One region of the Gracilibacillus sp. JCM 18966 genome, then DNA from elsewhere that is predicted to be linked to it. Evidence: a T-box and tRNA genes for the amino acid it is inferred to sense, from the RefSeq annotation. Region 1 holds a T-box; the other holds one or more tRNA genes.

Evidence for each region. The T-box of region 1 lies ahead of ileS (isoleucine--tRNA ligase). A T-box ahead of a tRNA ligase gene usually reads a tRNA of that ligase, here a tRNA-Ile.
Region 2: it has a tRNA-Ile gene. The T-box ahead of ileS (isoleucine--tRNA ligase) is inferred to sense a tRNA for this amino acid. The anticodon was not compared.

The regions. Positions count from the first base shown of each region.
Region 1 covers NZ_AP043883.1:3,522,819-3,527,157, forward strand. Annotated here, with positions in the region: gene ileS (isoleucine--tRNA ligase) at 1-1,794, opposite strand, end outside; T-box leader at 1,869-2,094, opposite strand; gene ACZ5N5_RS17130 (DivIVA domain-containing protein) at 2,153-2,662, opposite strand; gene ACZ5N5_RS17135 (YlmH family RNA-binding protein) at 2,746-3,519, opposite strand; gene ACZ5N5_RS17140 (YggT family protein) at 3,529-3,798, opposite strand; gene ACZ5N5_RS17145 (cell division protein SepF) at 3,803-4,225, opposite strand; gene ACZ5N5_RS17150 (YggS family pyridoxal phosphate-dependent enzyme) at 4,242-4,339, opposite strand, start outside.
Region 2 covers NZ_AP043883.1:3,060,670-3,065,008, forward strand. Annotated here, with positions in the region: gene ACZ5N5_RS14700 (Na/Pi cotransporter family protein) at 1-1,375, shown strand, start outside; tRNA gene ACZ5N5_RS14705 (tRNA-Asn) at 1,520-1,594, shown strand; tRNA gene ACZ5N5_RS14710 (tRNA-Met) at 1,596-1,672, shown strand; tRNA gene ACZ5N5_RS14715 (tRNA-His) at 1,688-1,763, shown strand; tRNA gene ACZ5N5_RS14720 (tRNA-Ile) at 1,786-1,862, shown strand; tRNA gene ACZ5N5_RS14725 (tRNA-Ser) at 1,874-1,966, shown strand; tRNA gene ACZ5N5_RS14730 (tRNA-Phe) at 2,012-2,087, shown strand; gene sodA (superoxide dismutase SodA) at 2,270-2,881, shown strand; gene ACZ5N5_RS14740 (MFS transporter) at 3,135-4,339, shown strand, end outside.

The sequences.
Region 1 (4,339 bases):
AACTGATTTACTCATTTTTCTTCCTTGTCCATCAAGAGCAAATCCATGACTAATTACTGTTTCGTAAGGGGCTTTCCCCGTCACCGCAACTGCTGTTGAGATAGAAGAATTAAACCAGCCACGGTATTGGTCAGAACCTTCTAAATACACATCCGCAGGTCGTTGTAATGCCTCTCTTTCCTCAAGAACACCTTCATGGGAAGAGCCTGAATCAAACCAAACATCCATAATGTCGGTTTCCTTCGTGAAAGTACCATTTGGACTATGTTCAGAAGTAAATCCGTCTGGTAACAGATCTTTTGCTTCCCATTCAAACCAAACGTTGGATCCGTGTTCTCTAAACAAATTAGCAACATGAGCAATCGTTTCATCAGTGATAATCGGGGTTTTATCCTCACCATAGAATACAGGAATAGGAACGCCCCAAGTCCTTTGTCTTGAAATACACCAATCTTCTCGATCACGAACCATATTATACAAACGGGTTTCTCCCCAATTAGGTATCCAGTTAATTCGATTAATTTCAGTTAAGATATCTTCGCGAAAATCTTTAATTGATGCAAACCATTGATTCGTTGCACGAAAAATCGTTGGTTTCTTTGTGCGCCAATCATGTGGATAGGAGTGTGTAATAAACTCCATTTTTAATAAGGCATCAGTCTCTGTTAATTTTTCTGTTACCACTTTATTTGCTTGGTCATAGAATAGTCCTTCAAATCCAGGCGCTTCATCTGTGAAATAACCTTTTTCGTCTACTGGACATAGAACATCTAATCCATATCTTCTTCCGACAATAAAGTCATCCTCACCGTGTCCAGGTGCCGTATGAACAAGTCCTGTACCGCTTTCGGTTGTAACATGATCGCCAAGAATAATTAGTGAATCTCTATCATAGATAGGGTGTTTGGCGACAATGTTTTCTGCTTCTGTCCCTTTAAATGTTTGGATAACCTCAGCATCTTTCCATTCTAAGGTTTCATTCACTTGGCCTAGCATGTCATGAGCAATAATAAATTTTTGGTTTGCCGTTTTTATTACTGCATACTCTAAATCTGGATGTAGGGAAATAGCTAGGTTTGCTGGAATAGTCCATGGTGTTGTTGTCCAAATAATAAATTTCTCATCACCATCTAATAAATCTTTGCCATCTTTTACATCAAAGGCAACGTAAATAGATGCTGAACGTTTATCTTGGTATTCGATCTCTGCTTCTGCAAGGGCAGATTCAGAAGATGGGGACCAGTAAACTGGCTTTAGTCCTTTATAGATATAGCCTTTTTTCGCCATTTCTCCAAACACTTTAATTTGTGCAGCCTCATAGGACTTATTCAGTGTAATATATGGATTCTCCCAATCCCCTCTTACACCTAGCTGTTTAAATTGAACCCGTTGATTATCTACCTGTTTTAATGCATATTCCGCACATTTTTGGCGAAATTCGGCAATGGTCATCTTTTTTCGATTCACTTTCTTTTTGGCTAATGCTTGCTCAATAGGCAGGCCATGTGTATCCCATCCGGGTACGTAAGGTGCATGGTATCCAGCCATCGACTTATACTTGACGATAAAGTCCTTTAAGATTTTATTTAAAGCATGGCCCATATGGATATCGCCATTTGCATATGGCGGTCCATCATGAAGAATAAACAATGGATTACCTTTTGTTTTTGCTTGGACTTTTTCATATAGCTTTCCTTCATCCCATTGCTCTTGCATTTTAGGCTCTTTGTTTGGAAGATTTCCGCGCATCGGAAAATCTGTTTTAGGCATATTTAACGTTTGTTTATATTCCACTATATTTCCTCCTTTTTCTGTCATCCCTAAACGATTCGTATCCTTCATTAGATTAAAAAAGCTCCTCACATCCCAAAAGGGACGAGAGGAGCTCGCGGTACCACCCTAATAGATAATTTCCAGTAAATTATCCACTTTCTATTCGTAACGTGAATCAATCGACTATCCCTACACATCCAATTACTTCAGGATAGCAACTCATGGGTGATCTTCTATTGATACGCTATATTAGGCTCCCACCATCCCTAACTCGCTATGAATAACCTGTTATCAATATACTGTCCCAATCGCTGTATTTATAATGGATATTAATGCATAAATTATAGAGAATTTCAGATAAAACGTCAAGTATGATTTCTTAATTATTGGCTTCTTCCGCCTTTTCTAATTCCTCATTCTCTAATTCAACTTTAAATAAGCCATCCCAATCATCATTGTCAATCAAATCAAGCTGTGCTTCTACCATCATTCTTAACCTTGTGCGGAAAACCTTTGCTTGTTTTTTTAATTCTTCTACTTCAAGTGCAATCGCTCTTGATTTATGTAAAGCTTCATTAATAATTCTATCAGCATTTTTCTCTGCTTCTTTTATGATTAATTTTGATTCTTTTTTAGCATTTTCCTTCACTTCTTCTGCAGTTTCTTGGGCAACTAGAATAGATTTATTTAAAGTTGTCTCGATATTAGAGAAATGTTTTAGTTTTTCTTCTGATTGTTCAACTTTCTCCTTATACTCTTTCTTTTCTTTAATCACTGCCTCATAATCCTTAATAATTTGGTCTAAGAATTCATTGACATCATCTTCATCGTACCCACGGAACCCTCTGGTAAATTCTTTATTATGAATATCCAATGGTGTTAATGGCACACCGGCCACCTCCTTCATTCAAGTCAGTACTTTTAACTATAGTACCATACATATTTGACAAAAACACAAAAAATCCTGCATTTTTATAATAATTTTTCGAAAGTGATTCTTAATTTGTCCTTTTTTGTTTTTCCTTGTATTTCTGTTAGCCTCGTTCTACCTTTTCCGCGCACCGATACCATATCCCTCTCCTCTAAAAAATAGGATGGCTGTTCGATTTTTTGAAAATTGACCTTTACCCATCCTTTTTTAATGAGGTCAAGGGCTTGTTGACGTGATACTTGGTACATTTCCTTTATCAATACGTCTAGGCGTAAAGAAGCACAAGTAGTCGTTTTTTCCACCCAATTGTCGCTATTAACCATTCGGTCTGACAGTGAAATCGGCTCAAATTGAACACTAGCTTTTTTTATCGAGGTAATGTTTGATAAAAGATATGTCGAAATATCTTTGGAGACAAGTATTTGGATTTCACCATGATGGATCTTAATGTCTCCTATTTTTTTTCGTTCAATGCCTGAAGAAAGAAAAGCACCGAGAACATCTGGGTGCTCGATTTTCACAAATTTAATTGGATAGCTTGCCCGAAGTAATTCTGTTTCAAATGATTCTTCTCCCAGCTCTTCATAGTATGGGGCTAATATTGCTCGTTTTCTTTCGGCGTGCTCCCATGCACCAAAAAACGCCAGCTGAAGTGTATCATCATTGCCAATTATTGATTGAAATATCCACTGTTCTCGTGGGTGCAGAAAATCTGTCAGTCGTGGAATGAAGCTTCTGTTGATCTCATCTTTCCAAGACATTACCTGATCAACGAAAGGTGCTTCCTCCTGTCTAAAATGTTGATAAATATCCATCTCCATCACCTAATATAAAATACTCATAAATAAATAAGCCAATCCTTGTCTCGCAAAGTGAAGTACAAAAAGTGCTACAATTGGAGAAATATCAATCATTCCGCCAATCGGAGGAATAATTTTTCGAAACGGCTCTAGGTATGGCTCTACAATTTTTGCTAATACCTGTCCGATGGAGGAATCTCTTGCCCCAGGGAACCAAGACATTAAGATATAAATAATAATCGCATAAGTATAAATCTCCATGGCGATATCTATCGTTCTAAACAACCAAAACATTAAATTACCACCTTTGCTCTGGATCTACATCTTCCATTATTTCCGTGATACTACCAGTTATTTCAATATTCTCAGGCGTACAAAGGAAGGTCTGTGACCCTAATTTTTTTATTTGGCCTGACACGGCATAAACAGCACCACTCATAAAATCGATTATCTGTCTTGCCTGACCTGTATCAACTCGCTGTAAATTAATCACAACAGAACGTCTATTCACAACATGCTCCGCAATATCTTGAACCTCATCGTACGAACGTGGTTCACACAATACCATTTTTGCGCTTGGTTGAACGGATTTTAAGCTAACAACATTTTTCTTGGAGCGTCTTTCCTTTTGTTCTTCATCTAATTCTTCCATTTCTTCTTCAATGATTTCATATTCTTCATCTAGTCCAAATAAGTTTTTGAATTTCCCCTTCATTCCCACCGTGCATCACCTCGTTTCAGTTATCATATGGTCCAACTAATTCAGAGCCTATTCTAATATGGGTAGCGCCTTCTTCAATTGCAATCATATAATCATTACTCATCCCCATAGACA
Region 2 (4,339 bases), 460 kb from region 1:
CATTGGTGTAATTATGGGTGCTAATATTGGGACAACGATTACAGCATTTATTATAGGATTTGATATTGGCGCATATGCATTGCCGATTTTAGGTATTGGTGCATTTTTATTATTTTTCTTTAAAGAGAAACGAATTACCAATATTGGTTTAACCATTTTCGGATTTGGTGCCTTGTTTTTTGGTTTAGAGTTAATGAGCTCTGGACTTAAACCATTACGAGATTTACAAGCATTTCACGATTTAACCGTAAGTATGTCTAATAATCCAATACTTGGCGCTGTCATTGGGACTGTGTTTACCATTGCTGTTCAAAGCTCAAGTGCAACCATTGGAATACTACAAAGCTTGATGCTTGAGGATGCTATCCAATTAAAGGCTGCTTTACCGGTACTATTTGGTGATAACATCGGGACAACGATTACAGCAGTTTTAGCATCGATTGGAGCAACTATTGCGGCTAAACGTGCTGCATTAACACATGTAATCTTTAATGTAATTGGAGCAACGATTGTCATTACATTTATTCATTTTTATACGATTATGATGGAGCATATCCAGGCAGCATTAGAACTGAATCCTGCCATGACGATCGCTTTTGCACATGGAATCTTTAATGTGCTGAATACTATTATTCAATTTCCATTTATCGGATTATTGGCTCTGATCGTGACAAAGATTATTCCAGGAAAAGATACCGAAGTCGAATATAAAGCAAAGCATTTAGATCCAATTTTTATTCAACAATCGCCATCTGTTGCACTAGACCAAGCTAAATTCGAAGTCATTCGAATGGGTGAATATGCAATAAGAGGACTAGAAGAGACAAGCTCCTTTTTAAATACGAAAAATAGCAAAAATGCTGATATGGCGCAACAATTGGAAGGTGCGTTAAATAATCTAGACCGGGAAATCACAGCCTATTTAGTTCAATTGTCGGGGTCGACCCTATCAGACATAGAAAAGACCGATCACTCTGCATTAATTAATGCCGTTCGGGATATTGAACGCATAGGTGATCATTATGAGAATATTATTGAGTTGATTAATTACAAAATGTCGAATAAGGTAGATATTACAGAGCAAGGCATGATAGATTTAAATGAAATGTTCGATCTAACCATTATAACGGTAAAGGAAGCTATTAAAGCATTAGAGCAAATGGATAGGGAAGCTGCTTTATCCGTTGTACAGAAAGAAAATGAAATTGATAAAATGGAAAGAAGATACCGTAAAAAGCATATTATTCGTCTGAATGAGGGAGTTTGTACAGGAGCAGCAGGAATTGTATTTGCAGATATTATTAGTAATTTAGAGCGAATAGGAGACCATGCTGTGAACATTGCCGATGAAGTGCTTGGTGGCAAACATAATTAATCTTTTCGGGGTAACAAGCTTAGAAAAATGCTTGTTATCCCGAAATCCTTCTTCTTTAAATAAAAAAGTTCAAAAAAAGTATTGACGTTATATTTTTTATATGGTAAATTATTAAATGTCGCTTCAGTAAATACATAATTTTAATCCACAGTAGCTCAGTGGTAGAGCTATCGGCTGTTAACCGATCGGTCGTAGGTTCGAATCCTACCTGTGGAGCCATGGCGGTGTAGCTCAGCTGGCTAGAGCGTACGGTTCATACCCGTGAGGTCGGGGGTTCGATTCCCTCCGCCGCTACCAATTTCTTAGACGATGGCGGTCGTGGTGAAGTGGTTAACACATCGGATTGTGGTTCCGACATGCGTGGGTTCGATCCCCACCGGTCGCCCCATCATTATATATTTAGAGAAGAAGGACCCTTAGCTCAGTTGGTTAGAGCTATCGGCTCATAACCGATCGGTCGCAGGTTCGAATCCTGCAGGGTCCACCATATTTTTACACGGAGGAATACCCAAGTCCGGCTGAAGGGATCGGTCTTGAAAACCGACAGGGGCTTCACGGCCCGCGGGGGTTCGAATCCCTCTTCCTCCGCCATTTATACATAACTAGGACAGTGTCTAAAAACAGAATAAAAAAATTGGCTCGGTAGCTCAGTCGGTAGAGCAACGGACTGAAAATCCGTGTGTCGGCGGTTCGATTCCGTCCCGAGCCACCATTCTCAACAAGCGAACGTTAAAGCTTGTTTTTTTATTTATTATAAAATTAATTTCACTTGATGGAAAACCTTTCATACTATAGTGAATAAATGCTAATTATTTGCAATCTATTCTGACTATTTGATAATATTTGAATTGGAGAGGTTAGGAACCTTCAAACTAAAAAATAGGAGGAATAAACATGGCAAATTTTACTTTACCAGATTTACCTTATGCATATGATGCACTCGAGCCACATATTGATAAGGAAACAATGAACATTCATCACACTAAACATCACAACACTTATGTTACGAAATTAAACGCTGCACTAGAAGGTCATGATGATTTAGCAAATAAATCAATCGAGGACATTTTAGCAAATCTTGATGCAGTACCTGAAAATATTCGTACAGCAGTTCGTAATAATGGTGGCGGACATGCCAACCACAGTTTATTCTGGACATTGCTATCAGCAAATGGTGGTGGTGAGCCAACTGGAGAATTAGCTGACAAAATTAACGAAGCATTTGGTAGCTTTGACAAGTTCAAAGAGGAATTTGCAAATGCTGCAGCTGGACGATTCGGCTCAGGCTGGGCTTGGCTAGTAGTTGACAATGGTAACTTAGCTATTACAAGTACACCAAATCAAGATACTCCTATTTCTGAAGGGAAAACACCAATTCTAGGTCTTGATGTATGGGAACATGCTTATTACCTAAAATATCAAAATAAACGTCCTGATTACATTGCAGCGTTCTGGAATGTAGTAAATTGGGATAAAGTTGCAAGCTTATATAATGAAGCAAAATAAAAAAAGGAAAGGAAGTGCTCATCGTAGCACTTCTTTTTTGCTTGCAAATTTTTTACAGGAAGTAAAGCGACGAAGCATAAATTTTGAAATTCAGAGTATTAGAAAAGCTAACGAAAATAGCTCGAATGCGAGTTTTTCTAATAGGCGCAAAATTACTTCTTCACACCTTGATCGGTTTCTAACTTTATTTTCGTATATCTCATTTAAACTGGAAAAGACTATAGATTATAGGCTTTAAATGAGGTGTAAGAAAATGCAGTTATTTCCAAGTAAAAAACCTTCCATACCAGTAAGTAGAGATTTAAAGATATTACTGATTATCGGTGGTTTATACGCACTTTCCACTTTTATCTCCAACACATTTGTCAATGTGTTCTTATGGAAGCAATCAGGAGACTATATGGATATTGCCACCTATAACCTTTTTATTTATTTGCTACAACCAATCTCCTTTTTTGTCGCTGGCAAGTGTGTGAAGCATGTAGATCGGACACTGATTATTCGAATAGGTGTAATCTTTTTGTCCATTTTTTACATGGTGGTACTCCTTCTAGGAGAAAAAGCCGTTAATTATACTTATATGCTTGGCGCTATATTAGGGATTGGCTATGGCTTCTATTGGTTAGCTTACAATGTGTTAACCTTCGAAGTAACAGAACCAGAAACACGAGACTTATTTAATGGGATACTTGGATCCTTACAATCCTTTGGTGGAATGGTCGGACCCTTACTTGCTGGCTATATCATCACACTGATGGATAATTTCAAAGGATATAGCACGATTTTCTTTTTATCTTTTTTTCTTTTCTTTTTAGCGATTGTTTGTTCGTTTTATCTAAAGAAAAGAAAAGCAACAGGTCGTTTCTTTATCCGTGAGGTTTTCAAAGAAAGGAAGCATAATACGAATTGGCGTAGTGTGCTATTCGCCCACCTTACACAGGGATCAAGAGAAGGATTGTTTATTTTTATTATTACAATTTGGGTGTATATTGAAACAAATAGTGAGCTTTCGCTTGGTCTTTTCAATTTTTTGATCTCCCTTTGTTCCTTTATTAGCTATTACTTTGTCTCAAAGATGGTTAGCAGCAAAAAAAGAAAAGCAGCCATTTTCTATGGTGGTCTAGCTTTATATTTAGCCGTGTTACTTTTTGTGTTCCCAACCAGCTATGTCACCATTCTTCTCTATGGCGTCATCATAGGGGTCAGTTTTCCATTATTTAATGTCCCATTTGTTTCTCTCACGTACGATATAATCGGAAAATCTAAAAATGCTGGAAATTGGAGAGTAGAATATATTATTATTCGTGAGGTGTTCATTAATATTGGAAGAGTGCTTGCGATTATTGTCTTTATTGTGAGTGTCTCCTTTTTAGATCCAATCTTCATTATTCCAGTATTAATGCTTGTCTTTGGTGGCGGTAATTTCCTTTCCTATTTCTTTATCAGAAAAACATCAAT